One region of the Streptomyces sp. NPDC047886 genome, then DNA from elsewhere that is predicted to be linked to it. Evidence: riboswitches for the same ligand, from Rfam matches in the RefSeq annotation. Region 1 holds a riboswitch; each other region holds the start of a gene.
The links. Region 1 has a riboswitch for cyclic di-AMP ahead of ACGF5U_RS23055 (transglycosylase family protein). Riboswitches for the same ligand answer to the same signal wherever they lie in the genome.
Positions count from the first base shown of each region.

Region 2: it holds a riboswitch for cyclic di-AMP, as region 1 does, so the genes downstream of both, ACGF5U_RS21275 (peptidoglycan DD-metalloendopeptidase family protein) here and ACGF5U_RS23055 (transglycosylase family protein) in region 1, are expected to answer to the same signal.
Region 3: it holds a riboswitch for cyclic di-AMP, as region 1 does, so the genes downstream of both, ACGF5U_RS15890 (transglycosylase SLT domain-containing protein) here and ACGF5U_RS23055 (transglycosylase family protein) in region 1, are expected to answer to the same signal.

Region 1 covers NZ_JBIDCF010000007.1:39,104-48,846, forward strand. The annotation lists gene ACGF5U_RS23040 (DUF501 domain-containing protein) at 1-405, opposite strand, end outside; gene ACGF5U_RS23045 (septum formation initiator family protein) at 422-889, opposite strand; gene eno (phosphopyruvate hydratase) at 1,006-2,301, opposite strand; gene ACGF5U_RS23055 (transglycosylase family protein) at 2,686-3,372, opposite strand; cyclic di-AMP (ydaO/yuaA leader) riboswitch at 3,376-3,566, opposite strand; gene ACGF5U_RS23060 (transglycosylase family protein) at 3,848-4,861, opposite strand; gene ACGF5U_RS23065 (cytochrome P450) at 4,975-6,450, opposite strand; gene ACGF5U_RS23070 (nucleoside triphosphate pyrophosphohydrolase) at 6,447-7,499, opposite strand; gene ACGF5U_RS23075 (SurA N-terminal domain-containing protein) at 7,509-8,159, opposite strand; gene ACGF5U_RS23080 (GtrA family protein) at 8,242-8,658, opposite strand; gene ACGF5U_RS23085 (glycosyltransferase family 2 protein) at 8,655-9,662, opposite strand.
Region 2 covers NZ_JBIDCF010000006.1:166,905-176,647, reverse strand. The annotation lists gene ACGF5U_RS21285 (MBL fold metallo-hydrolase) at 1-1,017, opposite strand, end outside; gene ACGF5U_RS21280 (SGNH/GDSL hydrolase family protein) at 1,310-2,104, opposite strand; gene ACGF5U_RS21275 (peptidoglycan DD-metalloendopeptidase family protein) at 2,299-3,279, opposite strand; cyclic di-AMP (ydaO/yuaA leader) riboswitch at 3,284-3,438, opposite strand; gene ACGF5U_RS21270 (tyrosine-protein phosphatase) at 4,108-4,923, shown strand; gene ACGF5U_RS21265 (DUF6126 family protein) at 5,000-5,152, opposite strand; gene ACGF5U_RS21260 (helix-turn-helix domain-containing protein) at 5,213-5,830, opposite strand; gene ACGF5U_RS21255 (aspartate aminotransferase family protein) at 5,910-7,292, opposite strand; gene hpnH (adenosyl-hopene transferase HpnH) at 7,489-8,511, opposite strand; gene ACGF5U_RS21245 (1-hydroxy-2-methyl-2-butenyl 4-diphosphate reductase) at 8,517-9,185, opposite strand; gene shc (squalene--hopene cyclase) at 9,185-9,743, opposite strand, start outside.
Region 3 covers NZ_JBIDCF010000004.1:202,424-212,166, forward strand. The annotation lists gene ACGF5U_RS15870 (NAD(P)/FAD-dependent oxidoreductase) at 1-899, shown strand, start outside; gene ACGF5U_RS15875 (class I SAM-dependent methyltransferase) at 945-1,610, shown strand; gene ACGF5U_RS15880 (hypothetical protein) at 1,735-2,049, opposite strand; gene ACGF5U_RS15885 (hypothetical protein) at 2,054-2,632, opposite strand; gene ACGF5U_RS15890 (transglycosylase SLT domain-containing protein) at 2,853-3,680, opposite strand; cyclic di-AMP (ydaO/yuaA leader) riboswitch at 3,685-3,872, opposite strand; gene ACGF5U_RS15895 (YbhB/YbcL family Raf kinase inhibitor-like protein) at 4,273-4,725, shown strand; gene ACGF5U_RS15900 (phosphoribosyltransferase) at 4,824-5,477, opposite strand; gene ACGF5U_RS15905 (RtcB family protein) at 5,640-7,052, shown strand; gene ACGF5U_RS15910 (archease) at 7,134-7,610, opposite strand; gene ACGF5U_RS15915 (hypothetical protein) at 7,722-8,051, opposite strand; gene ACGF5U_RS15920 (VOC family protein) at 8,192-8,986, shown strand; gene ACGF5U_RS15925 (SpoIIE family protein phosphatase) at 9,170-9,743, opposite strand, start outside.

The sequences.
Region 1 (9,743 bases):
GACGTGCAGGCACTTCACCCGGTCGGGCATGCCGCCCGCGCTCGGGAAGCCCTCCAGGACCTCGATGGCGTCACGGCGCGCGATGTAGTCCTCGTGCGCGGCGCGGTACGCGGCGGCCAGCTCGGGATCGGTCCCCAGCCGCTCGCTCATCTCCCTCATCACGCCGTTGGCCTCCAGCGTGCCGATCGCGGAAGCGGCACGCGGACAGGTCAGGTAGTACGTGGTGGGGAAGGGTGTGCCGTCGGGGAGCCGCGGCGCGGTCTCCACCACGTCGGGGTTGCCGCACGGGCAGCGGTGCGCGATGGCGCGCAGACCGCGTGGCGGGCGGCCGAGCTGTTCCTTGAAGGCCGCGACATCGGCCTCCGTCGGCTCGGTACGGTCGGTCTGCGGAGGGGGCGTTTCCATGCCTGCCTGCTACTTACTAGTCGTCTTCGCGGTCGGCGCGGTCCACGCCGTCCCAGAGGTCGGAGTACCAGGGACGGTCGGCGCCGCCCTGGTCGGAGCGGTGCTCGCGCACCACTTCCGGGTCGTTCATGGTGAACCCGGTCTCACCGGGCATCACATAGTGCAGATGTTCACGGGCCAGCCGCCTGATGTAGGCGTCGTCCCTGAGCCGCGCCTTCTCGTCGCGCAGCTCCTCCACGCGGGCCCGCGCATCGGCGGCCAGCCGCCGCTGCTCCTCGATCTCGCCGCGCTGCGACACGTACTGCCGCATCGGGTAGGCGAGCGCCACGACGAGCGAGCACACCACCAGCGCCAGGAACGCCGCGCGGCCGGTGAGCCGGGAGCGGCGCGCCTGCCGGCGGCTCTGGGAGCGGTAGACCCGGGCGGCGGTCTGCTCGCCGAGCAGTCGCAGCCTCGTCGCGGTCGAGAACCGGTCCCGCGCCATGTCTTCCGCCTCCCCTGTCCGGTGTCCGTACACGTACGACGTCCCCGGACACGGTACGGGACCGTGGCCGGGGACGTACGGAGGTGCGGGCCTGCAGCTGCCGGCCCTCGCCGGGATCAGTGGTCGGCGGGGCGGAACCTCGGGAACGCGCTGCGGCCGGCGTAGACGGCGGCGTCGTCGAGGATCTCCTCGATGCGCAGCAGCTGGTTGTACTTGGCGACGCGCTCGGAGCGGGCCGGGGCGCCGGTCTTGATCTGGCCGCAGTTGGTGGCGACGGCCAGGTCGGCGATGGTGACGTCCTCGGTCTCGCCGGAGCGGTGCGACATCATGCACTTGAAGCCGTTGCGCTGGGCCAGCTCGACGGCGTCGAGGGTCTCGGTCAGCGAACCGATCTGGTTCACCTTGACGAGCAGCGCGTTGGCGGCGCCCTCCTCGATGCCACGGGCCAGGCGCTCCGGGTTGGTGACGAACAGGTCGTCGCCGACGAGCTGCACCTTGGTGCCGAGCTTCTCGGTGATGACCTTCCAGCCCTCCCAGTCGTCCTCGAAGAGCGGGTCCTCGATGGAGACGAGCGGGTAGGAGGCGACGAGCTCCTCGTAGTACTCGGTCATCTCGGCGGCCGAGCGCGACTTGCCCTCGAACTCGTACGAGCCGTCCTTGTAGAACTCGGAGGCGGCGACGTCGAGGGCGAGCGCGATGTCCTTGCCCGGGACGTATCCGGCCTGCTTGACGGCCTCGAGGATGAGGTCGAGCGCGGCGCGGTTGGAGTCCAGGTTCGGGGCGAAGCCGCCCTCGTCGCCGAGGCCGGTGGACAGGCCCTTGTCCTTCAGGACCTTCTTGAGGGTGTGGTAGACCTCGGTGCCCCAGCGCAGCGCCTCGGAGAAGGACTCCGCGCCGACGGGCGCGATCATGAACTCCTGGATGTCCACGTTGGAGTCGGCGTGCGAGCCGCCGTTCAGGATGTTCATCATCGGCACCGGCAGCAGGTGCGCGTTCGGGCCGCCCAGGTAGCGGAAGAGCGGCAGGTCGGAGGCCTCGGAGGCGGCGTGCGCCACGGCGAGGGACACACCGAGGATGGCGTTGGCGCCGAGCGAGGACTTGTCCGGCGTCGCGTCCAGGTCGAACATCGCCTGGTCGATCAGCCGCTGCTCGGTGGCGTCGTAGCCGACGAGCTCCGGGCCGATCTGCTCGATGACGGCGAGGACGGCCTTCTCGACACCCTTGCCGAGGTAGCGGTTCTGGTCACCGTCGCGGAGCTCGAGGGCCTCGAACGCACCGGTGGAGGCACCGGACGGAACGGCAGCACGGCCGGTGCTGCCGTCGTCGAGGCCGACCTCGACCTCGACCGTGGGATTGCCTCGGGAGTCCAGGATTTCCCGGGCTACGACGACGTCGATGGACGGCACGAGCATCTCCTTCTGGGATGTGACGCGTGGAGTGCAGGGTCACTTTGGCCTTGCGGCAAGAGCCTAACCGCCTCAGGGCCCGCCGCCCGCGACCGCCCGCCTCCTGGGACGAAAAAGGGCCCAACGGCCAGCGTTCCGGGGCAAACGCCCACAAGGTTACTGCCGGGTAGCCCCGGGAACGGGTCGCGGTGGCGCGGCGACCCGGGGGGCGGCACGGCGGCGACCCGGGGGCGGCACGGCGCAGGCCGGGGCGTGCGGCGGGGTGGCCGGCGGCGCCGAGGTGCCGGACGGCCGACGACCCCGGACCGGCGCGTACGGGGTCGGGGGTGTCCCCGCACCCGCCCCGGCCGAAAAGCCGGGGGGGTGCGCCGGGCCGGGGTCGGCCTCGGATCAGGCGAGGTGGAGCTGCTGGCCGGGGTAGATGAGGTCGGCGTCCTCGACGATGTCCTTGTTCAGCTCGAACAGCTTCTGCCAGCCGCCCTTGACGCCCTCGGCCTCGGCGATCGAGGAGAGCGTGTCGCCGGCGACGACCTTGTACTCGCCGTCGCCCTTCTTGACCGTCTTGCCGGCCGGGGTCTTGACGGTCTTCGCCTCGGTCGTGGCCTTGGCGGGGCGCTCCTGGGCACGCGAGGCGCGCTCCGTGGACTTCTGCTCGGTCTGCTGCTTCGGCTGGGCCGGCTGCGCGGCGGCGCCGCCGTCGTACGCGGCGTTCGACAGGCCGACACCGCAGGACGGCCAGGCGCCCTTGCCCTGGCCCGCGAGGACCTTCTCGGCGATGGCTATCTGCTGGGACTTGGAGGCCTTGTCGGCGGTGGACGCGTAGGCGGTACCGCCGTAGGCCGCCCAGGTGGAGGCCGAGAACTGGAGGCCGCCGTAGTAGCCGTTGCCGGTGTTGATGGACCAGTTGCCACCGGACTCGCACTGCGCGACGCGGTCCCACTCGGCGGCGGTCGCGGCCGACGCGGACGTGGCGCCCATCAGCGGGGCGGCGACGGCGACACCGGTGACACCGGCGAACGCGGCGAACCGGGTGACCTTGGACGGGCGACGGTGCTTGCCCTTGCCGGAAATCAGCATGACGAATCTCCTCACCGACGCCTTCGAGGTGAGCTGTCGGGTTCGGGCCTGTGAGTTGCCCGGCCGCGCGATGTCGCGCGACTACACCCCAAGCCGGTTCCCGCCGTCGGGTGGGAGCGGTGATCCGCTCCCCCAACGGCCGGACCCGGCGCTAACCTTGGGTCCCCCGCTCCTGCCTACGGCGCTCGTAGCGACGACTGTTTCCGTCGGCCGGCGGCAGGATTCGGCGTACCGGTCGGACGGAGCCCGCGGTGGCGAGCGGAACGACGGTAAGCACAGAGCCCCGGCAAGTTCAAAGGGGGACATCAGGGTCATTCCCGCCCTACTTGCCTTCACTTTGCGGGCGTTTACGCAGGTGAGAGGCGGAGCGAGCCGAGGTCACGGGAGAGACACGCCAGTTGGAGCAAAGAGACTCATATCTCACTCGGACACAAGCGGACATACGCCCCGAACGCGCCCCTGAACTCCCCGCGAACTACCCCCGCTCCCCCGTCAGATCGAGGCTCTGGCCAGGGAGGATCAGATCCGGGTCGGCACCGACCGTCGAGCGGTTGGCGTCATAGAGGGCCGCCCAGCCGCCGGGGACCTCGTGCGCGTCGGCGATGGCCCAGAGGTTGTCGCCGGCGCGGACGGTGTACGTGCCGGCGGGACCGAGGCCGCTGGCGTCACGTGCCGATCCGTCACCTCGTGAGGTGTGTCGCCCGGATTCACGCTCGATGGACGAATTGTCACCTTCGATCGTTTCGTCCGTCACCTGGGCGCCCGGGCCGGCCGACGCCTCCTCCTTGGCGGGCTCGCCGCGGTGCTTGCCGGTGCCGGTGGAGGTGCCGTCCTGCTCGGCGCCGGGGGTCGCCTCGGGGGACGCGGAGGTCTCGGGGTCGACGATGCCGGGGACCCCGGTGGCGGAGCCGTCGACCCCGGCGCCGGTTCCTGCCCCGCCGGACGTTCCCCCCGTACCGCCCGAACCACCTGTACCGGATGAACCGGACCCTTCGGGCTTTACGGTCGTGTCGGAGGCGCCGGGGTCCGGGGACCCGGTGGAGCCGCCGGTCTCGTCCGGCGCGCCCGACCCGCTCGCGCCGTCCGCGCCGGAGCCGCCGGTCGAGGACGGCAGGCCGTCCGTCAGCCCGGCGATCGGGGCGCACGTCTCCCACGCCTTCGCGCCCCGGTCGGCGTACACCTTCTCGGCGATGGTGATCTGCTGGGCCCGGCTGGCGAGGTCGGCGCGCTGGGCGTAGGACAGACCGCCGTACGCCTCCCAGGTCTCCTGGGAGACCTGGAGTCCGCCGTAGAAGCCGTTGCCGTGGTCCGCGCTCCACATGCCGCCGGACTCGCACTCGGCGACCCGGTCCCACGTGGCGCCCTCGACGGCGGACGCGGTGCCCGCGCCGAGCAGCGGAAGAGCGATGGCGGACCCGGTCACCCCTGCCGCGACGACGAGGGCGGGAGCCTGGCGGGGTCGACGGTGTCGTCCGTTCCCGGAGCGCATGCGGTGTGCCTTTCGCGTGACTGCTGAGGTGACGGTGAACGTAGCGGCATTCGAACGTCAGTCACAAGTCGATGCAGAGGAGATTACGCGAAGATCACAGTGTTGACGCTGCGTCACTTTTCGAGGGGTCTGAACTCCACCGGGAGCGTGCGCAGTCCACGCATGATGAGCCCGCCACGCCAGCGCAAATCACCCGGATCCACCGCAAGTCGCAGGTCCGGCAGGCGGGTCAGCAGCGTCGCCAGCGCGGTCTGCCCCTCCAGCCGCGCGAGCGGCGCACCCAGGCAGTAATGGATGCCGTGTCCGTACCCGAGGTGCTGGTTGTCACGCCGGGACAGATCGAGCGTGTCGGGGTCGGTGAACCGCTCCGGGTCACGGTCGGCGGCCGCGAGCACCACGAGCACCGGATCGCCCGCCGCGATCCGCTCGCCGCCGATGGTCAGCGGCTCGGTCGCGAACCGCCAGGTCGCCAGCTCGACGGGCCCGTCGAAACGCAGCAACTCCTCGACGGCGGTGGCCAGTAGGCCCGTCTCGCCACCCGCCAGCGACGCCTGGAGCCGCTGCCGCTGATCCGGGTGGCGCAGCAGTGCGTACGTGCCGTTGCCGATGAGGTTGACGGTGGTCTCGAAACCGGCGAAGAGCAGGATGAACGCCATCGCCGCGGCCTCGTTCTCGGTGAGGTGCTCGCCGTGGTCGCTGGCACGGATGAGACCCGAGATGAGGTCGTCGCCGGGGTCCTCGCGCTTGCGGTGGATCAGCTCCGCGAGATAGCCGCGCATCCTCTTCACGGACCGCGCCACGCCGCCGCGCGGGCCGCCGCCGTGCCGGATCATCATCCCGGCCCAGTCGCGGAAGTCGTCCTGGTCCTCGCGGGGGACGCCGAGCAGATCGCAAATGGCGTAAATCGGGAGCGGAAAGGCGAAATCGTGGATGAGGTCCGCGCTCCCCTTTGTTGCGAAGTTGTCGATGAGACGGTCCGTCAGCTCCTGGACGCGTGGTGCGAACTCCGCGACGCGGCGGGGCGTGAACGCCTTGGCGACCAGTCGGCGCAGCCGGGTGTGGTCCGGCGGGTCGATGTTGAGCAGATGGGTCATCAGCTCGGCCTTGCGCTCGCCGGGAATGCCCGTCTTGCCCTTGGCGTGCGCCGGCTCGTCGTGGTGGGCCGGGTTCTTGCTGAGCCGCTGGTCGGCGAGGGCCTGCCGGGCGTCCGCGTACCGGGTCACGAGCCAGGCCTCGACCCCGCTGGGCAGCCGGGTCCTGTGCACGGGCGCGTGCTCCCGCAGCCAGGCGTAGGCGGGGTACGGGTCGGTCGCGAACTCCCAGGTGAAGAGCTCGGGCGAGCCGGGCCGACCACCCGGTGCGGCGGCCGGGCCGACCGGGGCGGCGGCCGGGTCGTCCGGGGTGGCGGCCGGGTCGACTGGGGCTGCTGGGGCTGCCGGGTTGTTCGGGGTGGGCGGGTCGTTCGGAGCTACCGGGTCGTACGGGGCGGTGGCCGGGTCGCTCGGGGCGGTGGCCGGGTCGCTCGGGGCTACCGGGTCGTCCGGGGCTGCCGGGTTGTTCGGGGTGGGCGGGTCGTTCGGGGCGTTCACCCCTCGACGGTATCCGGCCCCTCGCCGCGTGCCTCCCGCGCACCGGGCGGCCACGCCGCCTGTCCGGGCTGCCCCTCCGCCGCGAGAATCGCCTCCCTGTACGCGCGCGCGGCCGCCCGCAGCGCGGCTTCCGGGTCGACGCCCGCCGCCTCGGCCCGTACCGCCATGGCGAGCAGCTCATAACCGATGCCCTCGCCCGGCGGCGGCGTCACGTCGAGGCCCGCGTTCCTGACCCGGCTCGCCAGCTTGGCAGCGAGGGCGAGTCCCGGCTGGCCGAGCGGAACGCCGTCGGTCACGGACGTGCGCCGCTTCTCGACGGCCTTCGTGCGCAGCCAGTGCTCCTTGACCTCCTCCGGGGTCTCGGCGGTCTCGCCGCCGAAGACGTGCGGATGGCGGTGGATGAGCTTCTCCACGAGCGTGCCCGCCACATCGTCGAGGGAGAACGGCTCCTCCTCCGCCTCCTGAGCGATACGGGCGTGGAAGACGACCTGGAGCAGGACGTCGCCGAGCTCTTCGCGGAGCTCGTCGCGGTCGCCGTCCTCGATCGCCTCGACCAGCTCGTACGCCTCCTCGATGGCGTACTTGGCCAGGCCCTTGTGGCTCTGCCGCGACGACCAGGGGCACTCGCGGCGGATCCGGTCCATGACCTCGACCAGGTCGAGCAGGCGTGCGCCCGGCAGGTCGTACGAGCCGGGCAGCAGCTCCAGGTCGGGCATGGCGACGCGGCCGGAGCCCGCCATCCGGGCGAGGCCGTCGGTCAGGGCGCTGTCCCCCTCGCCGGACGGCACGACCACGACGGTCCGGCCGCCGGCGCAGGCGTCGACCAGCTCGCCGGCGGTGGGCGCGGCGATCTCGACGGTGACGCCCGCCTCGCGCAGGTACGGCAGCTGCGGGTGACCCGCGTCGGCGCACAGCACCCGGTCGGCGGCGTGCAGCGTCCGCCACGCGGGCCAGGACAGCAGGCCCGGCGCGACCCGGTGGCTGGCGGTGAGCAGGACGATACGGCCGGGGGTCGGGGTGGCTGCGCTCGCGGCGTTCTCGGCGTTCACCCCACGAACCTACATCCCGGTCGGCGCGGCCTCCGCGTCCTGGGTGACCTGCCGGATCCAGGGGGCGCTGTACCGGCCGAGCTGGATCTTGGTGTCGTCCCAGGTGCCGTAGCGCGGGTTCACGTCGATGCGCAGCTTCTTCGACGCGGCCGTGAACAGTTCGGTCAGCTTGCGCTGGCCCTCCGGGCTGTTGGTGACGCCGAGCTTGTCGGCGACCTTGTTCATGAGGATGTTCCGGCGGACCACGGCGTCGATCTCGTCGGGGGCGACGCCCTGCTGCTGGAGCAGCATCGCGGCGAGCTGCTCGTCGCCGCCGCTCTGCTCGGCCGCGGTCTTCCGGGTCTGCTGGATCTCCTTGCGGGTGACGGTGACGCCCGCGTCCGAGGCGACGCGCTCCACGACCCGGTCGAAGATCATGCTGTTGAGCTTCTCGCGGTTGAGGTCGCCGGTCGCCTTGATCAGCTGCTCGGCCTGCGGGGACGCCTGCTGGGCGGCGCGTACGTCCTTGACCTGCGCCTGGAGTGCGCCCACCTCGATCCGGTCGCCGCCCACGACGGCCGCGGCACCCGGGTGGGCGTCGCTGCCGCAGGCGGTGAGCAGCGGGGCCGCGGCCATGAGCGCGGCGGACAAGGAGAGCGCGGTGCGACGGCGGCGGTGCAAGGGGGCCTCCCGGCGTGGGTCGTGCGTCAGTGGGAACGACCGTGCGGTGATCGATGGTAGGCAGTGGTCGTGGCCCAGGCCACTACTTCGGAGTTACTTCTGCCAACGAGTCACGGTCCCGGGGGGTCTCGGGGCGCAACATGATCGTCCGGGAGACGACGAACGTGATGGGGATGGCCGCCGCCGCGGCGATCAGCGGCGCGTACCGGCTGGAGAAGCCCGCGACGTCGACCAGGAGGTACACGCCGCTCGTGGTGATCACGAAGTTGGCGGCGTTGGTGAGCGGGAACAGCAGGAACTTCCGCCAGGTGGGGCGGGTCCGGTAGGTGAACCGGCTGTTCAGGAAGAAGGAGCCCACCATGGCGAGGAGGAAGGCGATGACGTGCGCGGCCACATACGGCAGGCCGACCGCCAGGAGGAGGAGGTAAAGGCCGTAGTACGTGGCGGTGTTCACCACGCCCACCAGCGCGAACCTGGCGATCTGGCCACGGACGGTCATCGTCGTACGAGCTCCCCTGGGGATGGTTCCTGCGGTTCCTGCGGCTCCTGCGGCGCCCGTGGTGCCCGTGGTGCCGTGGCGTTGGTCGCCTTGACCAGGAAGTGCGGGCGCCGCTTCACCTCGTAGTAGATGCGGCCCACGTACTCCCCGACCAGCCCCAGCATCACCATCTGCACTCCGGCGAGTGCCGTGACCGTCACGAGAAGAGTGACATATCCGGGGGTCTCGACGCCGTTCAGCAGGGCGTCGCCGACGATCCACGTCGCATAGAGCCCGGCGGCCGAGACCAGCAGCAGACCGAGGTAGAGAGCGGCTCTCAGCGGTTTGTCATTGAAGGAGAGCAACCCGTCCAGACCGTAGTTGAGGAGTTTCCCGAAACTCCATTTCGAGCGGCCCTGCTCGCGCGTCGCGTTCTCGTAGGCGAACGTCGCCGTGGGAAATCCGACCCAGGCGAAGAGGCCCTTCGAGAAACGGTTGTACTCGGTGAGCGACAGCACCGCGTCGACGGTACGGCGGGACAGCAGCCGGAAGTCGCCGACGCCGTCCACGAGCTCGACGTCCACGAACCGGTTGATGAGCCAGTAGTAGGCACGGGCGGTGGCCGTACGGGTCACCCGGTCGCCCTTGCGGGTACGGCGGGCGACGACCTGGTCGTACCCGTCGGCGTGGAGTTCGAGCATGCGGCGCACCAGCTCGGGCGGGTGCTGCAGGTCGGCGTCCATGATGACGACGGCGTCGCCCGCCGCGTGCCGCAGCCCGGCGAGCATCGCCGCCTCCTTGCCGAAGTTCCGGCTGAAGGAGACGTACCGGACGCGGGGATCGCCGGCCGCCAGCTCCTGGAGCAGGAGGAGTGTGCGGTCCCCGCTTCCGTCGTCCACATAGACCAGCTCGAATTCGGCCGCCGTCTCCGCGCCGAGGCGGGAGAATTCCTCGGTCACGTGCGCGTGGAACCGGTCGATGATCTCTTCTTCGTCGTAACAGGGCACCACTATCGAGATCAGCACGGAAGAAACGACAGCGGGTGTGCGTGTCGCCGGTGGACTCCTTCCGTGGCGGGCAGTCGACCATTGCGTGAACTGGTTCGG
Region 2 (9,743 bases), on a different contig from region 1:
CAGGTTGAAGGTGGCCCAGTGAATCGGGAGCAGCACCCCGCCCGGCCGGCCTCCCTGCAGGTCGAGATGGGCCCGCACTCCCTCAGCCGGCGACATGTGGATATCGGGCCAGGCCCCGGGCAGCGGCGTGCGGTCCAGGTGGTTCTCGGGCCAGAAGTCGCTGTACGCCCCGATCTGGATCATCGTGGCGTCGAACGGCCCGTGGGCGGCGCCGATGTCCTGGAATCCGGGGAAGTAACCGGTGTCGCCGCTGTGGTAGATCCGGTGCTCGGGCCCCGTGACGACCCAGGACGCCCACAGGGTGTGCTGCTGGTTGCGCAGGCCCCGGCCGCAGAAGTGACGGGCGGGGGTCGCGGTGAGCCGCAGGTCGCCCACGTCCGTCGACTCGTTCCAGTCCAGTTCGCGCAGCCGGGACGGGGCCACGCCCCACCGCTCCAGATGGGCGCCGGCTCCGAGCGGCACGGCGAAGAGGGTGTCGGTCGTCGCGAGCGCGCGGATCGTGGGCAGGTCCAGGTGGTCGTAGTGATCGTGCGAGATGACGACGGCGTCCACCGGGCCCAGTGCCGCCAGCGGCAGCGGGACGGGGTGCAGCCGCCGGGGCCCGGCGAACGAGAAGGGCGAGCAGCGCTCGCCCCACACCGGGTCGAACAGGATCCGGCGCCCGTCGATCTCGGCGAGGACGCTGGAATGCCCCATCCAGGTGAGGCGCAGCCCCGAGGACGGTGGCCCGGCCAGGTCGGCGGCGGTCGTGGAGTGCAGGGGTATCGCGTCGGCGGGGGCGCGCCGACGGCGTGACTCCCTGTCGAAGTAGATCTTCGCGAAGTCGACCGCCGAGCCCTTCTGTCCGCGCCGGGGGCCGTCCGGGTTCCGGAACACGCCGTCCGCGAAGTTCGGCGAACGGAGGATCCGCTCCAGGCGCTCTCCCGTGGCGTCCGCGCCGAAGGCGGCGGGCCGCAGGGAGCGCAGGCGGGAACGCAGCCGGTTGCGCACCGGGCGCACAGCGTCAGCGCCGGTCACAGCACCTCCAGGGGCTCGAGTCCTTCCATTATGGGCAGGGGGTGCGACAACGCGGCCGGGGATCTTTCGCGGGGCCGGCCGCGGGCGGACGCGGCCCGGCAGAGGCGGTGGCGGACACGGCCCGGGGGCGGAGGCGGAAGCGGGCGGAGGCGGAAGGCGGGCCCGGAGGCGGAAGCGGGAGGCGCGGTCTGGGCCGTACGCGGCAGCGGCGGCCCGGGGCGACCGGCCGCGCTGGAGCGCGGAACGCCGGCGCGGGACGTCCCGGGCGGGCGGCCCGCGCCGGCGCCGTCCTCTACAACGGCATCAGGTCCGGGCGCTTGGCCGACACGTGGTCGCCGGACGACTCGCCGCGCAGGCGGCGGCCGATCCACGGGACCAGGTACTCGCGGGCCCAGTTGATGTCGTCGCGGCGCTCCTCCAGCGGGCCGCGCGGCGGGAGCGGCGGCCACGGCTGGTCGGGGTCGGCGGGGACCTCCAGGCCGAGGACCTGGCCCGCGCGGAGGGCGACCCGGGTGTGGCCCTCGGCCGACAGGTGCAGCCGGTCGCCGTCCCAGGCACGCCTGTCCTGGACGGACCTGAGCGACCACAGGTCGAGCACCGGGCAGCCGTAGCGGTCGGCGACCGCCCGTACGTGGCCGTTGTAGGTGGCGATCTTGCCGCGCAGATGCCGCAGGACGGGTACGCCGCGCGTGTCGAAGCCGGTGGTCACGACGACCGTGCCGACGACGGCGGCGAGTTCGGCGACGGCCCGTTCGAAGCGTTCGGCGACGTCGTCGGGGTCGCTGCCGGGCCGGATGATGTCGTTGCCGCCCGCGCAGAAGGTCACGAGTTCGGGGGCGAGCTCCTTGGCGCGCGGCACCTGCTCCTCGACGATCTGGTCGAGGAGCCTTCCCCGTACGGCGAGGTTGGCGTACCGGAACGACTCGGGCTCCGGGATGCGGTCGGCGAGCAGGACCGCGAGGCGGTCCGCCCAGCCGACGAACCGCCCGTCGGGGCCGGGGTCGCCCACGCCTTCGGTGAAGCTGTCGCCGATCGCCACGTACGACCCGAATGCGTCACTGTCTCTCAATGTCGAATCGTCTGCCACGGGAGCACATCTTTCCCCGGTGGATGTGACCTACGCGACCGTAAGGAGGGGTTGACGGGAGGTGATCTTTACCACCGGTCGGGATCCGGCCAGGCGGGAAGGGGGCCGTGACGCGGTTCTGCCCGGCACCTCGCAGGTGGTGCCGGGCAGAACCGTGTTCAGGAGTGCGCGCCGGAAGCGCGTCCGGGGGTGCGTCAGATGGCCACGCCGTGCTGGCGGAGGTACGCCAGCGGGTCGATGTCCGAGCCGTAGCTCGGGCTGGTGCGGATCTCGAAGTGCAGGTGCGGGCCGGTGGAGTTGCCGGTCGAGCCGGACAGGCCGATCTGCTGGCCGCCGCTCACGCTCTGACCGGCAGAGACGGACAGCGAGGAGAGGTGGGCGTACTGCGAGTAGGCGCCGTCGGCGTGCTGGATGACGACCTCGTTGCCGTACGCGCCGCTCCAGCCGGCCGAGACGACGGTTCCGGCGCCGACGGCCTTGACGGTGGAGCCGGCGGAGGCCGCGAAGTCCACGCCGGTGTGGTAACCGGAGGACCACATGGAACCGGAGGCACGGTACGGGGTGGTGACGCCGGCGGAGACCGGGGAGGTCCAGCCGGAGGCGGTGCTCTGGGCGGCCTGGGTGGAGCCGGAGTCCTGAGCCGGCGCGGGGGCCGGGGACTTGGCGGCGGACCGCGAGGAGCGGGTGTCGGCCTTCCGGGTGTCGGCGGCCTTCTTCTCGGCCTTCGGCTTGGCGGCCTTCTTCTCGGCGGCCTTGGCCTTGGCGGCCTTCTGCGGGGTCGCCTTGGCGGTGTTCTTCGCGCCGAGGGTGAGCTTGAGCCCCGGGTGGATCAGCGACGGGTCCTCGCCGATGGCCTCGCGGTTGTCCTGGTACAGCTTCTGCCAGCCGCCCTTGACGTTCTTCTTGTGGGCGATCTTGGCGAGGTAGTCGCCGGCGACCACGGTGTACGTCCGGGGCGCGGGCTTCGCGGCATCCAGCGCGGCCGGGGCGGCGGCGGGGGCGACGGTGACGGAGGCGACCGTCTGCGCGGCGGTCGGGGCGCTCTGCGGGGCGGCGTGGGCGCCGGTCGCACCGAGGAGCGGCAGCGCGATGGCGGCGCCGCCCGTGCCGGCGGCGACGAAACCGCGGGTGAGGGAGCTGGACTTGGGACGGCGGTGCTTACCCTTCGCGGGCATGGCGAATTCCTCTCCGGCGCCTGCGAGGTGAGCTGTCGGGTTCGGGCTGGAGATGCCCGGTCGCGCGGTGGCGCGACTTCACCCCGAGCCGTCCGGGAATTCCCGTCCGGCGTACTACCTGGGTCCCCCGCTCCTGCCACACGTGGGTGGGTGCGAATTCCGGGCGGCGGCAGGATTCGGCGTTCCGTCCGGATTGACCGTGACCGTAAACGAGTCAGGACGACGGGAACAAGCGGATGGTTTCAGCCGCCCTTTCCCGTCGATGAATTCGGCTCGGAATTCCGGTCACCCTCCGTCGATTACGGATCATGAATTCCCGCCGTGGGCATGGGATTTCGGCGGGGCGGCCCACCACGGACCGTCACGTTTATGACGCTGCTCACGTGGTCGGACCCATCTCCCTTGCTACCGGGGCACGTTATGCCTTATACGCCAATTCGGACAGAAGGCCCATGAGGCGACGAGATCACATGAACGCGAGCAAGTGGAATCAACGGCTCGGAGTCGGACCACGGCCGCCTCCCGATCGCCGTACGACCCCATGGGCAAATCATGGTGAATAAGGACAGACCGCCGCATCGGGCGTCGCTGTCGACTCGGGGGCCGGTGCGGCGCCCGCTGCGGTCGTCGCGCCCGCCCGAACCGGTGCAACATGGGACAATTGCCTACATGACGGATGTCGAACTCGTCAGCGGCGATACACCGCCATCACCCGGGCCACGGATGTACGAGCCGCACGGAGATGATTGCCCCAGGAACCGATGTCGTATCGTCAGATCCGCGACATCGTCGGCGGCCGTCGCCGACGGCAGACACGGAGGAGCCCCCGTGACGCAGCAGCTCCCGCACGTCCCGTCGTCGACCGAGCCCGAGCTGAGCGGGGTGCGGAACTTCCGCGATGTGGGAGGGCTGCCGACCATGGACGGGCGCCGGGTGCGCCATGGCCGGCTCTACCGCAGCGGGCACCTCGCGCACGCCACCGACGGCGACACCGTGTTCCTGTCCTCGCTGGGGCTCCACACCGTCTTCGACTTCCGCAACGCCGCCGACCAGAAGCTGGAGGGTCCGGACGTCGAGCTGCCCGGCGTACGGAACGTGAACATCCCGCTCACCGACCCGGCCGACGGCGCCGAGTTCTGGACGATGGTGCGCGACGGGGACATCCACCAGCTGCGCGATCTGCTGGCCGACGGCAAGGCGGCGGCGAGAATGACCGACGCGTACCGCGCCATCATCACCACCCGTACCGCCGAGCACAGCCAGGTGCTCCACGCGCTCGCGGAGGACAGCGTCCCCGCGCTGATGCACTGCGCCGCCGGCAAGGACCGGGCCGGCCTGTCCATAGCGGTGGCCCTGCTCGCGGTGGGCGTGGAGCGCGACGCCATCGAGGAGGACTACCTCAAGTCCAACGACCCGCACCGCCGGTACAAGGTGCGGCGCGGCGCCAACGCCCCCGGCGGCATGTCCCCCGAGGTGATGGAGCTGCTGAGCCCCCTGTTCGACGCACGGGCCGAGTACCTCGCCACGGCCTTCACCGCGATCGAGGAGACCTGGGGCACGACCGAGCGCTACCTCACCGACGGCCTGCGCCTGACGCCGGCCACCCGGGAGCGGCTGCGCGACCGTCTCCTCGACGGCGACTGATCGCCCCGGCGCCTGCCGGGCGCGCCTCGCGCACCCGCCCGGAGCGAGCCGCCTCGCCCGGCTGCGGGGCGCCGCCTCACCGGTTCTGGCCGCCGAGCAGGAACAGCAGGTAGAGGAAGGCCGCGAAGAGGTGGCCCGCCACCAGATAGGCGAAGAGCCGGATGATCAGCCCACGGGGGAATCTCCGCTCCTCGTGGGTGGGCGGCAGGGCAGCCGGGTTCTCGGACATGACGCACCTCTCGGGCAGGTCGCCCTCCCGCTGACCGGGGGGCGGGGAAGGGGGAGCGGATCAGCGCCGGTGGGTACCGCCGCCGAGGCACAGGTCGGCTGCCGCGCTCCGCAGCAGGGTGTGGACGAACAGCAGCTCGGCGCCGCCCCGTCCGGCGGCCCTGATGCGGTGCGGGGTCAGCGAGTCGAACTGGGCGCTGTCGCCCGGGTCGAGCACATGCACGGCGTCCCCCAGCGCCAGCCGCACCCTGCCGTGCAGGACGTACAGCCACTCCTCCCCCGGGTGGACGCGGACGGTGTCGTCCCGGCCGTCGGCGGGCGGGGCGGGCAGCTGGACGCGGAGCGCCTGCATGGCGCGGCCGGCCCCGCCCGCCTGGTGGTACGTCCAGCCGTCCGCGACGACCGGCTCGGCGCGCCCCGCGCGAACGATCGGATCACGTTCGGGGGCGGCCTCGCCCAGCAGCTCGGAGACCGTCGTACCGTAGACACGAGCGAGGCCGAGCAGCATCGGCAGGGAAGGCTGGCGACGGCCGGTCTCCAGCCGGGACAGATGCGCCGGGGACAGTCCGGCGCGCTGCGCGGCCGCCTCCAGCGTGAGGCCTCGGCGGCGGCGCAGGCCGCGCAGCCGCGGTGCGACCTCGGGCAGCGCCTCGGCCCCCTCGCCCTGGGGAGTGCTCATGCGTCCATTGGGCCAGGAATTCTCCTGTGGGGCAATTTTCTTGCCCCACAGGCAAAAACCGGCGCTCTGCCCGCCGGCCTCAGCGGTTGGCGACCGCCTGCTTGACGAGGTTCTTGCCGAACTCCCAGATCAGCCCGCCACCGCTGTGGGCGTCGTCCATCACCTCGGTGAACGCGGCCACGAACCGGTTCACCTCGCGCTCCCCGATGGTGAGCGGCGGGATGAGCTTGATCACTTCGAGGTGGTCGCCGGAGACCTGGGTGAGGATGCGGTGCCGTTGCAGCAGCGGCACGACCACCATCTGCGCGAAGAGTCCCTTACGGGCGGCCTGGAGCATGGTCCAGCGGCCACGCAGCCCCAGCGACGACGGCCGGCCGAACTCGATGCCGATCATCAGGCCGCGCCCGCGCACGTCGTGCAGCAGCTCGTAGCGGTCCACGAGCGCAGCCAGCCGTGACTTCAGCAGCTCCCCGGTACGGCGGGCGTTGGCCACGATCTCCTCGTCGTCCATCACCGCCAGCACCGCGAGACCGGCCGCCATGGCCTGGGCGTTGGCGCCGAAGCTGGCCGAGTGCACCAGGACCCGGTCCATGGACGAATAGACCTTCTTGAAGATCCAGTCCTTGCCGAGGGTGGCGCCGACCGGCACGTAGCCGCCGGAGAGCGCCTTGGCGACGCACACCAGGTCGGGTTCCACGCCGTCCTCGTGCTGGTAGGCGTAGAAGTCGCCGGTCCTGCCGAGGCCGGTCTGCACCTCGTCGGCGATCAGCAGCGCCCTGTGCCGGTGCAGCACCTCCTGGGCGGCCCGGAGGAAGCCGGGCGGCGCGCTGTGGACACCCTTGCCCTGGATGGGTTCCACCACGAACGCGGCGACGTCGCCCCGCTTGAGTTCGCGCTCCAGGGCGTCCAGGTCGCCGAGCTCGATCGCGGTGTCGGGCAGGAGCGGGCCGAACCCGTCCCGGAAACCCTTCTCGCCGTTGACCGACAGCGAGCCGGCGGTCAGCCCGTGGAAGGCGTGCGCGCAGTGCACGACCCTGGGTCTGCCGGTCGCGCAGCGGGCGAACTTCAGTGCTGTCTCCACGGCTTCGGTGCCGCTGTTGGAGAAGAACACCCGGTCCAGGTGCGGCGAGTGGGCGAGCAGCCTCTCGGCGAGCAGGCCGGGCAGCGGCGGGCAGTCGAACCGGGTGAGGTCGGCCAGGGAGGCGTCGAGGGCGTCGTGCACCGCCTTGCGGACGACGGGATGGTGCCTGCCGAGCCCCATGACGCCGAACCCGGCGAGCATGTCGAGGTAGTCGTTGCCCTCGGTGTCCCAGAAGTAGGCTCCCTCGGCCCGTTCGTAGACCTTGTCGAAGCCGATGGCGCGCAGCATGCGGGGCAGCTGGGGGTTGAGGTGCCTGGCGTGCAGTTCGTAGCGCTCCGCAGAGCGTTCAGCGAGCAGTCGCGCCAGGTCGAACTCCTTCAGAGGGCCCGTGCCCGGTCCCGCGTCAGGCTTGGCGTCGACGGCGGTGGCCGCTGCCGGCGCCGGGGCCCCGGCCGCGCGCGGCGCCACGCCCCCCGTCACCTCCGGCGCCACGTCCGGTACCACGCTCGGTTGCACGTGCTGTTCCACGTGCCGTTCCACTGCCCTCGCCCCGCGCGGTCCCCTCGCCCGGCGGTCGTCAGTCACGGGTGCCCGAGACGGTCTCGCGGGCGGCGCGCAGCGACTCGCGCAGCGACCCCATGGTGGCCAGGACGGCGGTGGGTTCGTAGCCGCAGTGGGCCATGCAGTTGGCGCAGCGCGGGTCCTTGCCGCGGCCGTACCTGCTCCAGTCGGTGTCCTCGATGAGCTCGCGGTACGTGGAGACGTATCCGTCGCTCATCAGGTAGCAGGGCCGCTGCCAGCCGAAGAGGGAGTAGTTGGGAATCGCCCACGCCGTGCAGGCGAAGTCGGCCTTGCCTTCGAGGAAGTCGAGGAAGAGCGGCGAATGGTTGAGCCTCCAGCGCCGCCTGTTGCCGCCCGCGAACGCCTTCCTGAACAGTTCGCGTGTCTGCTCAACGCCGAGGAAGTGCTCCTGGTCGGGCGCCTTCTCGTACGCGTACGCGGGCGAGATCATCATCTCGTCCACCTTCAGTTCGTCATTGAGGAAGTTGAGCACCTCGATGACCGTCTGCGGGGTGTCGGTGTTGAAGAAGGTGGAATTGGTGGTGACCCGGAATCCGCGCCGCTGGGCCTCCTTGATGGCCTCCACCGCCTCGTCGAACACCCCTTCCTTGGCCACCGACTCGTCGTGCCGTTCCCGCAGGCCGTCGATGTGCACGGCGAACGCGAAGTACGGCGAAGGGGTGAAGTCCTCGATCCTCTTGCGCAGCAGCAGGGCGTTCGTGCAGAGGAAGACGTACTTCTTCTTCGCCACCAACTGGCGGACGATCTCGTCGATCCTCGGGTGCATCAGGGGCTCGCCGCCGGCGATGGACACCATGGGCGCCCCGGACTCCAGCACCGCTCCGACCGCCTGGGCGACCGGCATGCGCTGCTTCAGCACTCCGGCGGGGTGCTGGATCTTGCCGCAGCCCTCGCACTTGAGGTTGCACGCGTAGAGGGGTTCCAGCTCGACGATGAGGGGGAACTTGTCGCGCTTGCGGAGCTTCTGTTCGAGCAGATAGGTCCCGACCCGGAGGGTCTGGCGAAGCGGCATGGCCATCTGGCTCACCTCCTGGGGAGCAGCAAGGAACGGTGCCATTCGAAGAATGCGGGAAGGACGGCACGAAGAACACGGAAAGCCGATATTCCACCGCGTACCGTGCCGATGCGGACCAGTTCGTGCTCCGGGGCGTCCACGACCACTCGTACGGCGGCAACCGGGCGCGGTCCCCGGCCCAGCGCGGTGCGCAGGGTCGCGGCGGACTCCATGTCGACGGCGAGGGCGCCGGTGGCGCGCAGCGCGGCGCGCTCCTGTCCGCGGACGACGTGGTCGGAGCCGGTCAGCGGGCCGGTGTGGACGGTACGGCCCGGTACGGCGCGGGCGACGGCGTCGACCAGCAGCTCCGTACCGGTGCAGACGGTGACCCCGTCGGCGCCGCGCGTCTCGTCGGCGACGACCAGGTCGCCGGGGTGCATGCCGGGGGCCAGCCCGGCGCAGAAGCCGGAGGCGACGACCGCGGCGCCGCGCAGCGGACCGGTCAGGGCGGCGGTCACGGCGCGGCGCGCGTTGACGGGACCCATGCCGGTGCGGACGACCGTCACGGGGCCGAGCGCGCCGCCGCGCAGTGCGAACCGCTCGATGCCGAGCGCGCAGGCGATCACCAGGGGCGGGACCGGCGGGGCGGCGGGGCCGGCGCCGGGGGTGGGCCGGGAGGGTTCCGGTTCTGCCGGCATCAGCCCTCCTCGCGGCGGCCGACGGCGGGTTCGCCGTGCAGGTATCTGCCCAGCGCGGTCAGCGGGAAGACCTGCCGGTACAGGTGGTAGTTGATGGAGAAGTCCCAGGGGAAGCCGGTTCCCGTGAAGTACGGCTCGTCCCAGGAACCGTCGGCGCGCTGTGTCCCGGCGAGCCATGTCACGCCCCGCCGGACCGCGTCGGATTCCCGCTCGCCGGCCGCGAGGAGCGCGATCAGCGCCCACGCGGTCTGCGACGCGGTGGAGGCGCCCCGGCCGATCCACCGGTCCTCTCGGTACGAGCGCAGGTCCTCGCCCCAGCCGCCGTCCTCGTTCTGCACGGACTCCAGCCAGGCGACGGCCCGCCGGATCGCCGGGTGCCCGGTGGGCAGGCCGGCCGCGACGAGCGCCGGCACCACCGAGCCGGTGCCGTACACGTAGTTGACGCCCCACCGTCCGAACCAGGCGCCGGACGCCTCCTGTTCGGCGAGCAGCCACGCGATGCCCCTGCGGGTACGGGGGTGGGCGGCCTTGCCCTCGTAGGCGAGCATCTCCACCACG
Region 3 (9,743 bases), on a different contig from region 1:
CGCCGGGCGAGCTGCTCCGGGAGGGCCGGGCGGAGGTCGTGAGGTACGGCGGCCGGGTGGTCACGGACCGGGCCGTGACCGCGCGCGGGGACAGCGGATCGTTCCTGGTGGACACCGCGAGCGGGCGACGCTACGCCGCACGGCGGCTGCTGGTGACCACCGGGCTCACCGACCGCCTGCCCGACATCGCCGGGCTGCGCGAGCGGTGGGGCAAGGACGTCCTCCACTGCCCGTACTGCCACGGGTGGGAGGTGCGGGACGAGCCGGTCGGTATCCTGGCCACCGGCCCGTTGACGGTCCACCAGGCATTGCTCTTCCGGCAGTTGACGTCCGAGGTGACGGTGTTCACGCACACGGCCGACGACCTCGCCGACGAGGAGTGGGAGCAGCTGGCCGCGCGCGGGATCGCCGTGGTGGACGGGGAGGTCGTGGCCGTCGATGCCGAGGACGACCGGCTGACCGGGGTACGTCTGGCCTCGGGGCGGCGCGTTCCGCTGCGGGCCCTGGCGGTGGCGCCCCGGCTGGAGGCCCGGGACGGTGTGCTCACGGGGCTCGGCCTGGCAGCCGAGGAGCACCCCATGGGCGTGGGGCACCACGTGGCGTCGGGCCCCGGCGGGCTCACCGCCGTGCCGGGCGTGTGGGTCGCCGGCAATGTCACCGACCCGATGGCCGGTGTCCCGGTCGCGGCCGCCGCCGGGGTACAGGCCGGCGCGGCCGTCAACGCCGACCTCGTGGCCGCCGACACCGAGGCGGCGCTGGCCCGCCGCAGGCAGGCCCGGCCCGCAGGGGTGTTCACTCCCGCCATGGAGGCCGAAGTCGGCGAGCGTACGGCGGCGGAGCGGCGCCACGGCCTGGCGAGCATGTCGCCTCCCGGCCCGGCCGCCGCCGACCGGCACTGACCGGAAGTCAGGTGGTGCGGGCGCGCAGATGGGCGCGCTCGCCCTGTGGCCCGAAGAGGACGAGCAACTCGACGGACCGTCGGCGAAGCCGAGTGCTTCTGGGAGAACCACTACAGCGGGCGGGAACCCGCCGGCACGCGCCACCCGCACCCCGTGCTGGTCGAGACCGCGAGGGGCCTGACGCCGGGCAGCGCGCTGGACCTGGGATGCGGGGACGGCGCGGACGCCGTCTGGCTGGCCACGAGGGGCTGGCGGGTCACTGCCGTCGACATCTCGGCGAACGCCCTGCGGAGGGCCGCCGCCCGTGCGTCCGCCGCCGGGGCCGCCGACCGCCTCGCCACCGGGCGGCACGACCTGGCCGGCACCTTCCCCTCCGGTACGTACGACCTCATCAGCGCCCACTACCTCCAGACGCCGTTCGCGCTGCCCCGCGCGCAGGTGCTCCGGAAGGCCGCGCGGGCGCTGAACCCCGGCGGGCTGCTGCTGCTCGTCGACCACGGATCGACGCGCCCCTGGGCCTGGAACCCCGCCCCCGACGCCCACTTCCCCGCCCCGGAGGACCTCTTCGGGGAGCTCGCCCTGGATCCGGACCGGTGGCGGCCCGAACGCCTCGACCGCCACCGGCGCGAGGCCACCGGCCCCGACGGGCGGACCGCCATGGTCACCGACACCGTCGTGACCGTCCGCCGCCTGGGCCCTTCCGAACCCTGATCCCGGTCCACACCGTGCCGCGCGCCTCGTACTCGAGCATGGTCTCCACGCCGGTCGCCGCGCCGGTACCGAGCCCGGCGGCGCCGATCGCGGTGGACGTACGGAGCACGTCACGGCGGTTCATTCAGGTCTCCCGTTCCGGTGAGGTGGCCGTGCCGGTGTCCGGCACGGGTGTACGGACGGAGCCGTGCCGCGCGAGGCCGGTCAGTCGGCGCAGGACCAGCAGACCGCCCACGCCCGGGACGGCGGCGTACCACCGGGTCCTCGCCGAGCCGGAGCCGGTCATGGACCACGTGGTGGCGATCACGACGAGGTACGCCGTGCCGTGCATGGGGCCGCCCAGCGCGGTGACCTCTTCCATGTGCACGGTGAGCAGATTGACTGACAGGGCGGCGAGGGAGGCGGCTTCGACGGCGGCCGCCAGGCGCAACGTACGCACGGGCCTACGCTCCCGTGGTGGAACCGGGGCGGACGATCATCAGCACGACGACCACGGCCCACAGCAGGTTGAAGACGCCCGTGAGACCCGTCAGCCTGGCAGCCAGAGGATGCCGCCCGTCGGCCCCGGCCCCGACGTCCGCCCCGGCCCCGGCCCGGGTCCCGGCCTCCGCCCCGGCTCGGGATCCGGCCCGGGTCTCCGCCCCGGCCCCGACCGTCTCCGCCGTCTCCTCCGCCGTCCCGCCGAGCATGCGCCGCTGGTCCGGCAGGATCGCCAGCACCAGGAGGGCGGCGGCGCCGGCCGTCAGCACGACCGAGGCGAGGAGCCAGGCGTCGGTGAGCACTCCGAGCCGCGCTCCGGTGGCGATGCCGAAGACCGGCACCACGACCCCGGCGACGGCGTAGCCGCGGCAGATCCGGTGCAGGAACGCCGCGACGCCATGGGCCCGGCCGTCCGGCGACCCGCCTCCTCCCCGGGGTGGCAACCGCCCGGCGTAGCGGGGGAACAGGGAGGCGGCCACGGAGATCGGGCCGACCACGAGGATCGCCGCGAGGACATGGACGGACAGCAGGAACTTGGTCACGAGGGGGGCTCCGGCTCCGAGCGGGGGCTGATGAGCGGTACGCCCTCGATTCTTCGAACGGTGCCCGGCGTCCGCAATGACGAGTTCCCCACCCTTCCTGCCATGCGCGCCCCGGCCCTGGAGCGATCGGCCACATGGACGGGCCCGGCCCCCACAGCAGCGCCGGGCTGACGTGGGGGCCGGGCTGACGTGGGGGCCGGGACCGGGTGTCGAGGCTCTGTCAGTACGGGCCGTTGACGTTGTCGATCGAGCCGTAGCGGGCGGCGGCGTAGTTGCACGCGGCGGTGATGTTCGCGACGGGGTCGTAGGGGTCCATCGACGTGCCGGGCACGTGGTAGGCACGGAACGTGGGGTCGATGACCTGGAGGAGACCCTTGGACGGCGTTCCGGCCGCGGCGTTGGAGTCCCAGTTGTTGATGGCGAGCGGGTTGCCGGAGGACTCCCGCATGATGTTCCGGTAAATGCCCTCGTACGAACCCGGAATACCGCGCTGCTCCATGATGCTCAGCGATTCCAGGATCCAGCCGTCGAGGTTGTTCGGGAACGAGGCGACCTTGGGCGCCACAGCGGTCCGCTGCTGCGAGCGGTCCGCCCTCGCCGGCTCAGAACGCTTCGCGGTGTCCGCCGACGTGGCCTTGGCGGTGCTCTTCGCCTTCGCTTTCGCCTTCGGCTTCGCCTTGATCGTGAGTTCCAGTCCGGGACGGATCAGTGACGGATTGCCACCGATGGCCTTCTTGTTGTCCTGGTACAGCTTCTTCCAGCCCCCGCTCACGGAATGCTCGCGGGCGATACGGGAAAGGGAGTCCCCCGCGACCACGGTGTAGGTGACGGTGGCGGCCCGGACGGCGGCGGACACGGCCGGTGCGGCGGCCGGTGCGGCGGCCGGGGCCGCGACCACGCCGGCCGGAGCCGCGGTCGGGGCGGCTGCCTGGGCGGGGATCGCCGCGGTCAGCGGCAGGGCGAGCGCCGCGCCTCCGGTGCTCGCGACGGCGAGACCACGGGTCATACGGCTGCTCTTCGGGCGGCGGTGCTTACCCTGTGCGGGCATGGCGCATTCCTCTCCGTCGCCTGCGAGGTGAGCTGTCGGGTTCGGACTGGAGATGTCCGGCCGCGAAGGGACGCGACTTCACCCCGAGCCGTTCCGGAAATCCGGACCGGCGGCCTACCTGGTTCCCCCGCTCCTGCCGTACGTGAGTGGGTGGGGAATCCGGAAGGCGGCAGGATTCGGCGGTCCATCCGGATGTGACGGTGACCGTAAACGAGAGAAGCCGGGCAGAACAAGGCTTGAATTCCCCCCTGCAATCCCATGGATCGATGGATCTTGCAAGGCGGGGACGGTTCGTCGCCGCCGGATGACTCAACTGTGTTTGCGGCGCACGGGAAAGGACGGCATCGGCGCGCATGCGCGGCCGATGCCGGGGTGATTCATCTCACGGAATGCACACCCGCCTGGATTGCTGTGGCAAATCGCCCGACGCTGTGCTGAATTCCCTTAATTCCAGCGGAAAGGGACTCTGATGGCCACTCGTGCGAAAAGGCTGACTAATTGCCCTATTCGGACATGTGTGGCGTTCGGTGCCGTGCCCGTACGGCGGTGCCACCGGAGCATGGCCGGCGGAGGCAGGGGTACTGCGGCCCGCATGGCTGGAATCGAACTCAGAAGTGCCGCGTTCAACGACCACGCCCCCATCGCGCGCCGGCACGCGTGGGAGGGGGACAACGCCTCACCGCCGCTGTCCTGGTCCGGCGTGCCGGACGACGCCACCGAACTGGTGCTGCTGTGCGAGGACCCCGACGCGCCGTCGGGCACGTTCGTCCACTGGGCGGTGGTGGGCATCGAGCCGCACGACGGGGAGGTGGCGGCGGGCCAGTCGCCACCCGGCGGGACAGAGCTGGTCAACGGCTTCGGCCGGCCCGGCTGGGGCGGGCCGCACCCGCCTCCCGGCGACGAGGCCCACCGCTACTTCTTCCGTGTCTACGCGCTCTCGGAGCCGTGCGTGCTGTCGGACGCCCCGAGCGCCGACGAGGTCCATCGAGCAGTGGACGAGCACCTGCTCGCCAGCGGCGACCTGGTCGGCGTCTACGGGCGCTGACCGGCCGCGTCCACCGGTGCTGACCGACCGCCCCCTGACTTCGACCGCTCGACCGCCGGACGGCACCTCGACCGCTCGATCGCCGGACGGCCCGCCGGTCAGACGCCGGCCGCCGGCCGGCGCAGGTCCGCGATCACGTCGCCGTCCGAGACCTGCCCGAAGTCGGCGTACCACTCCTGCACGGCCGTGAAGTCGGAGGGTTCCCGGAGGCAGATGACGTCGTCCGCCTCGTCCCGCAGCGCCGCCGCGGTGGTCGGGGCGCACACCGGGACCGCGAGGATCAGCCGGGCCGGTTCCCGGCGGCGCAGATGGCGCAGCGCGGCACGTGCCGTGATGCCTGTCGCCAGTCCGTCGCCGACGAGGACGACACTGCGGCCGCGTACCGTCGGCGCCGGGCGCCCCTCCCGGTACAGGGCCTCACGCCGGTGCAGCTCCACCCGCTCCCTGGCGACGTCCGCGCCGAGCTTGTCCTCGCTCACGTGGAGGGCCTGCATCGCCACCGGGTCGAAGAGCGGCGGCTCCTCGCCGACGATCGCTCCGATCCCCACGTCCGGGGAGCCGGGCACGGCGATCTCGCGGACCACCAGGACGTCCAGGGGCACATGCAGGGCGCCGGCGACCTCCGCCGCGACCGGTACCCCGCCGCGCGGCAGGGCGAGGACGACGACGCCCGTGAGGTCGTGATCCCCCACCCATTCGAGGAGCCGGGCGGCGAGTTCCCGGCCGGCGTGCCGACGATCGTCGAAGCGCACGGTGCCGCTCCCTTCCCGCAGTGCCGTTCCGTCGGTCCGTTCCCCGGTACCCCGTGCGTCCCGTCGCATACGTGTCGCATACGTGTCGCGTACGAGCGCCGGCGACACCGCCCGGCGACATGGGCCCGGCCGTCACGGGTACCCCCTCCAGGGGAGGCCGCCATGGAACTCGTCGAGGAGCGCCCCTACCGGTACCGCATCGACCCGCGCCCGGGGATGAGGGTCCCGGGTGTGGTGTTCGCGTCGCCCGAGCTGCTGCGGGACGCCCGGCAGTCGCTGGAGCAGGTCGCCAACGTGGCGACGCTGCCGGGCATCGTCGGCGCCTCGTACGCCATGCCGGACATCCACTGGGGCTACGGCTTCCCGATCGGCGGCGTGGCCGCCACCGACATCGACGCCGGCGGCGTCGTCTCGCCCGGCGGCGTCGGGTTCGACATCTCCTGCGGCGTACGGCTGCTCGCCGCCGACCGCGACGCGAGCACGGTCCGGCGGGCGCTCCCGGAGATCATGGACGGCCTGGACCGGACCGTCCCGCGCGGGGCGGGCCCCGGTGGGGTCTGGCGGCTCACCGGCCACGGCCAGCTGGAACGGCTCCTGAACGGCGGCTCGCGTTACGTCGTCGAACAGGGCCACGGCGAGGAACGCGACCTCACGCGCTGCGAGGACGGCGGGGCCGTGGCCGACGCGGACGTGGAGCAGGTCAGCGAGCGGGCGCGCGAGCGCGGGCTCGGCCAGGTCGGCAGTCTCGGCTCCGCCAACCACTTCCTGGAGGTCCAGCGGGTGGCCGAGGTCTACGACGAAGCGGTCGCCGCCGCTTTCGGCATCGCCGGGGACCAGATCTGCGTCATGATCCACTGCGGGTCGCGGGGGCTCGGGCACCAGATCTGCTCGGACCACGTGCGGGCGATGGACCGGGCCATGGCGCGGTACGGGATCGACGTACCCGACCGGCAACTGGCGTGCACCCCGGTGGACTCGCCGGAAGGCCGGGACTACCTCGGGGCGATGGCCGCCGCCGCCAACTACGGCCGCGCCAACCGCCAGCTGCTCTCCGAGGCGGCCCGCCGCGTCTTCGGCCGCGAGGCGAGCGCCCGGCTCACCCTCGTCTACGACGTGTCCCACAACCTGGCCAAGACCGAGACGCACACGGTGGACGGCGAACGGCGCCGGCTCTGTGTGCACCGCAAGGGCGCCACCCGGGCCTTCCCGCCCGGCCACCCGGATCTGCCGCCCGACCTGCGCGGGGCCGGCCAGCCGGTGCTCATCCCCGGCACGATGGGGACCGCCTCGTACGTGCTGACCGGCGTGCCGGGCGGCGACGCGTTCCACTCCACCTGCCACGGCGCCGGGCGGGTCATGAGCCGGCACCAGGCCGCCCGCACGATCCACGGCAGGGACCTGAGGAACCGGCTGGAGAGCGAGGGCATCGCCGTGCGGCCGCTGTCGTGGCGTGCCCTCGCGGAGGAGACCCCGGAGGCGTACAAGGACGTCACGGCGGTGGTGGAGGCGAGCGAGGGCGCCGGCCTCTGCCGGAAGGTGGCCCGCCTGGTCCCGCTCGGCGTCGTCAAGGGCTAGACCGCCAAGAGCCGGACCGCGGGGGCTGGACCGCCAAGGGCTGGACCGCCAGGGGCAGGGCACCGGCTCGGTCCCACGCGGTCATACGTCGACGGTCACCGCGCACGACCAGCCGTACGGACCGGGTGCCAGACGCAGTTCGTTCCAGGAGACCGCCTTCGGCGCGGCGCCGGTGATCTGCACGTTCGCCATGTCGGTCATCGCCAGCCGTATGTCGACGTCCCCGTCGACGCTCTCCGCCTCCACGTCCACGGGCACCTCGCCGTGCACCTCCAGCCGGAAGACGACCTCCTCCAGGAGCGTGGCCAGCAGGTCGTCGTCGGGTCCCTCGGCCAGCCGTACCTGGCGTACGGCGTCCGCCCGGACCCCCGACACGTCCGCGAAGCACTCGACCATGGCGAGCACCGCCTCCGCGAGGCACTGCTCGCGGCTCCCGCCCCATGCCTCGATCCGTACGTCGGCCGTGTGCGGCACGGCGCGATGGCCGCCCTCGCCCGGGCGTCGCGCCTGCCCGCCGTCGTCGCCGTCCTCGTCACGGACATCCCTGTCGCCGGCCATGCCGACCGGTTTCCCCACTGTCCCCGGAACATGCGGCCGCGCCCAGCCCGCATCCGTCACGGGGCCGTGTGGGCCGAACCTGCCGGACCCGGGGGCGGTGCGGAGGACGGGTCAGCCGAGGTTCAGGGTGCGCGCCGCGAACCCCGCCGGTACCGGTGACGCGTAGCCCTCCGGCACCGTGGCCGCGCTCGCGGCCGCCGACGTGTCCGGGGCGGGTGGTTCGGTGACCGCACCGGCCTCCGGGGCCGGTGTGTCCGCGTGCGTGGCGCACGGCCCGCCGCCGGTGGCCACCCCGCAGCGCCCGCCGCGCTTCTTCGGCCGTCCGCACAGCAGGGCGGGGTCGTGGACGTGGCAGAGACCGGACGCACCGGCCCCGGTGGGGCAGCGGTGTCCGGCCTTGGTCGTCGCGGTGCACTGCCGGTCGGGAGACGTGGCCACCATGCACCGCATCATGCCGCAGACCGGTACGGCGCGTCGTGACGGGGTCACCGGTTCGCCGTGCCCGGGGGGCGCGCCCCCGTGCCCGGTGACACGCTGCTCTGGTACGCGCCTCCCGCGATCCGCGACCCAAGGAAACCACCGTGATCACCACTGACTTCGTTCCCGGCTCCCCGTGCTGGCTCGACCTCGGCGCACCCGATGTCGCGGCGGCAGCCGCCTTCTACGGCGCGGTGTTCGACTGGGAGTTCCAGAACTTCGGTCCCGACGCCGAGGAGTTCGGCTTCTTCAGACTGGACGGCAAGGCCGTCGGCGGCCTCGGTCCGCTCACCGAGGAGGGCGCGCGTTCGGCGTGGATGGTCTACTTCCACACGCCGGACGCCGCGGCCACGACCGAGACCGTACGCCGCCTCGGCGGCTCCGTCCGGGTCGAGCCGATGGACGCCGAGGACGCGGGCCGGCTGGCCCAGTACACCGACCCGCAAGGCGGTCAGTTCGCCGTCTGGCAGCCCGGCAAGATGACCGGCCTGGAGGCCGCCGACCGGCCGGGCGCCCTGTGCTGGACCGAGCTGTACACGACGGACGCGGCCGCCGCCAAGGGGTTCTACGGCGACCTGTTCGGCTGGACCACCCAGGACATGGGCCTCCCGGGCGGCGGCGGAACGTACTCCTTGATCACCCCGTCCGGCCAGCCGGAGGAGCGCATGCACGGCGGCCTGATGGAGATGCCCGCCGACCAGCTCGCCCTGACCGGCGGGAGGGCCTACTGGCACCCGGTGTTCGCCTCCGATGACTGTGACGCCGCCGTCGGCCGGGTCAGGGACAACGGCGGCTCGGTGCTGATGGGACCGGAGGACGCGGAGGGCGTCGGGCGGCTCGCGCTGTGCGCCGACCCGGCCGGCGCGGACTTCGTGGTGCTCACGCCGGCCCAGATGTAGGCGTCGGTCCCGGGCCCCGGCCGCCGCTGACCCGTCGGTCCGTGGTCGGCCCATGCGCCCCCGGCACGGGACACCGGCCGGGGGCGCACCCCTGCCCGGTCACCCCTGCCCGGTCACCCCTGCCCGGTCACCCCGCCCCGTCACCGCACCCTGTCACCCCCGGTGTCCGTGTCCGGCGGGGCCTCACCACGACAGGTCGTCGAACAGCGCCGTCACCGGCTGCTGCGGCCCGCCCGTCAGCGGCTGTTCGGCCCACATCACCTTGCCGCCCGGCGTGTACCGCGTTCCCCACCGCCCCGCGAACTGGGACACCAGGTACAGGCCGCGCCCGCCCTCGTCCGTGGTGGCGGCGCGCCGCAGATGCGGGGAGGTGCTGCTGCCGTCGGACACCTCGCAGATCAGGGTGCGGTCGCGCAACAGCCGTACGTGGATCGGATCCGAGCCGTAGCGGATCGCGTTGGTGATGAGCTCGCTCAGCATCAGTTCCGTCGTGAAGCCGATCTCCTCCAGGCCCCACCGCTCCAGCTGCCGGCCGCAGGCCGCCCGCACGGGGGCGACGGCCGAGGGGTCGCGCGGCACGTCCCAGTCGGCGATCCGGTCGGCGGGCAGCAGCCTCGTACGGGCGACGAGCAGCGCGATGTCGTCGCTGCGGTGCGGGGGGAGCATCGCGTCGAACACCGCCCGGCAGGTCTCCTCGGGCGTCCGGTCGCCGTCGTCGGCCAGGGTGGCGCGCAGCAGGTCGAGGCCCGCGTCCACA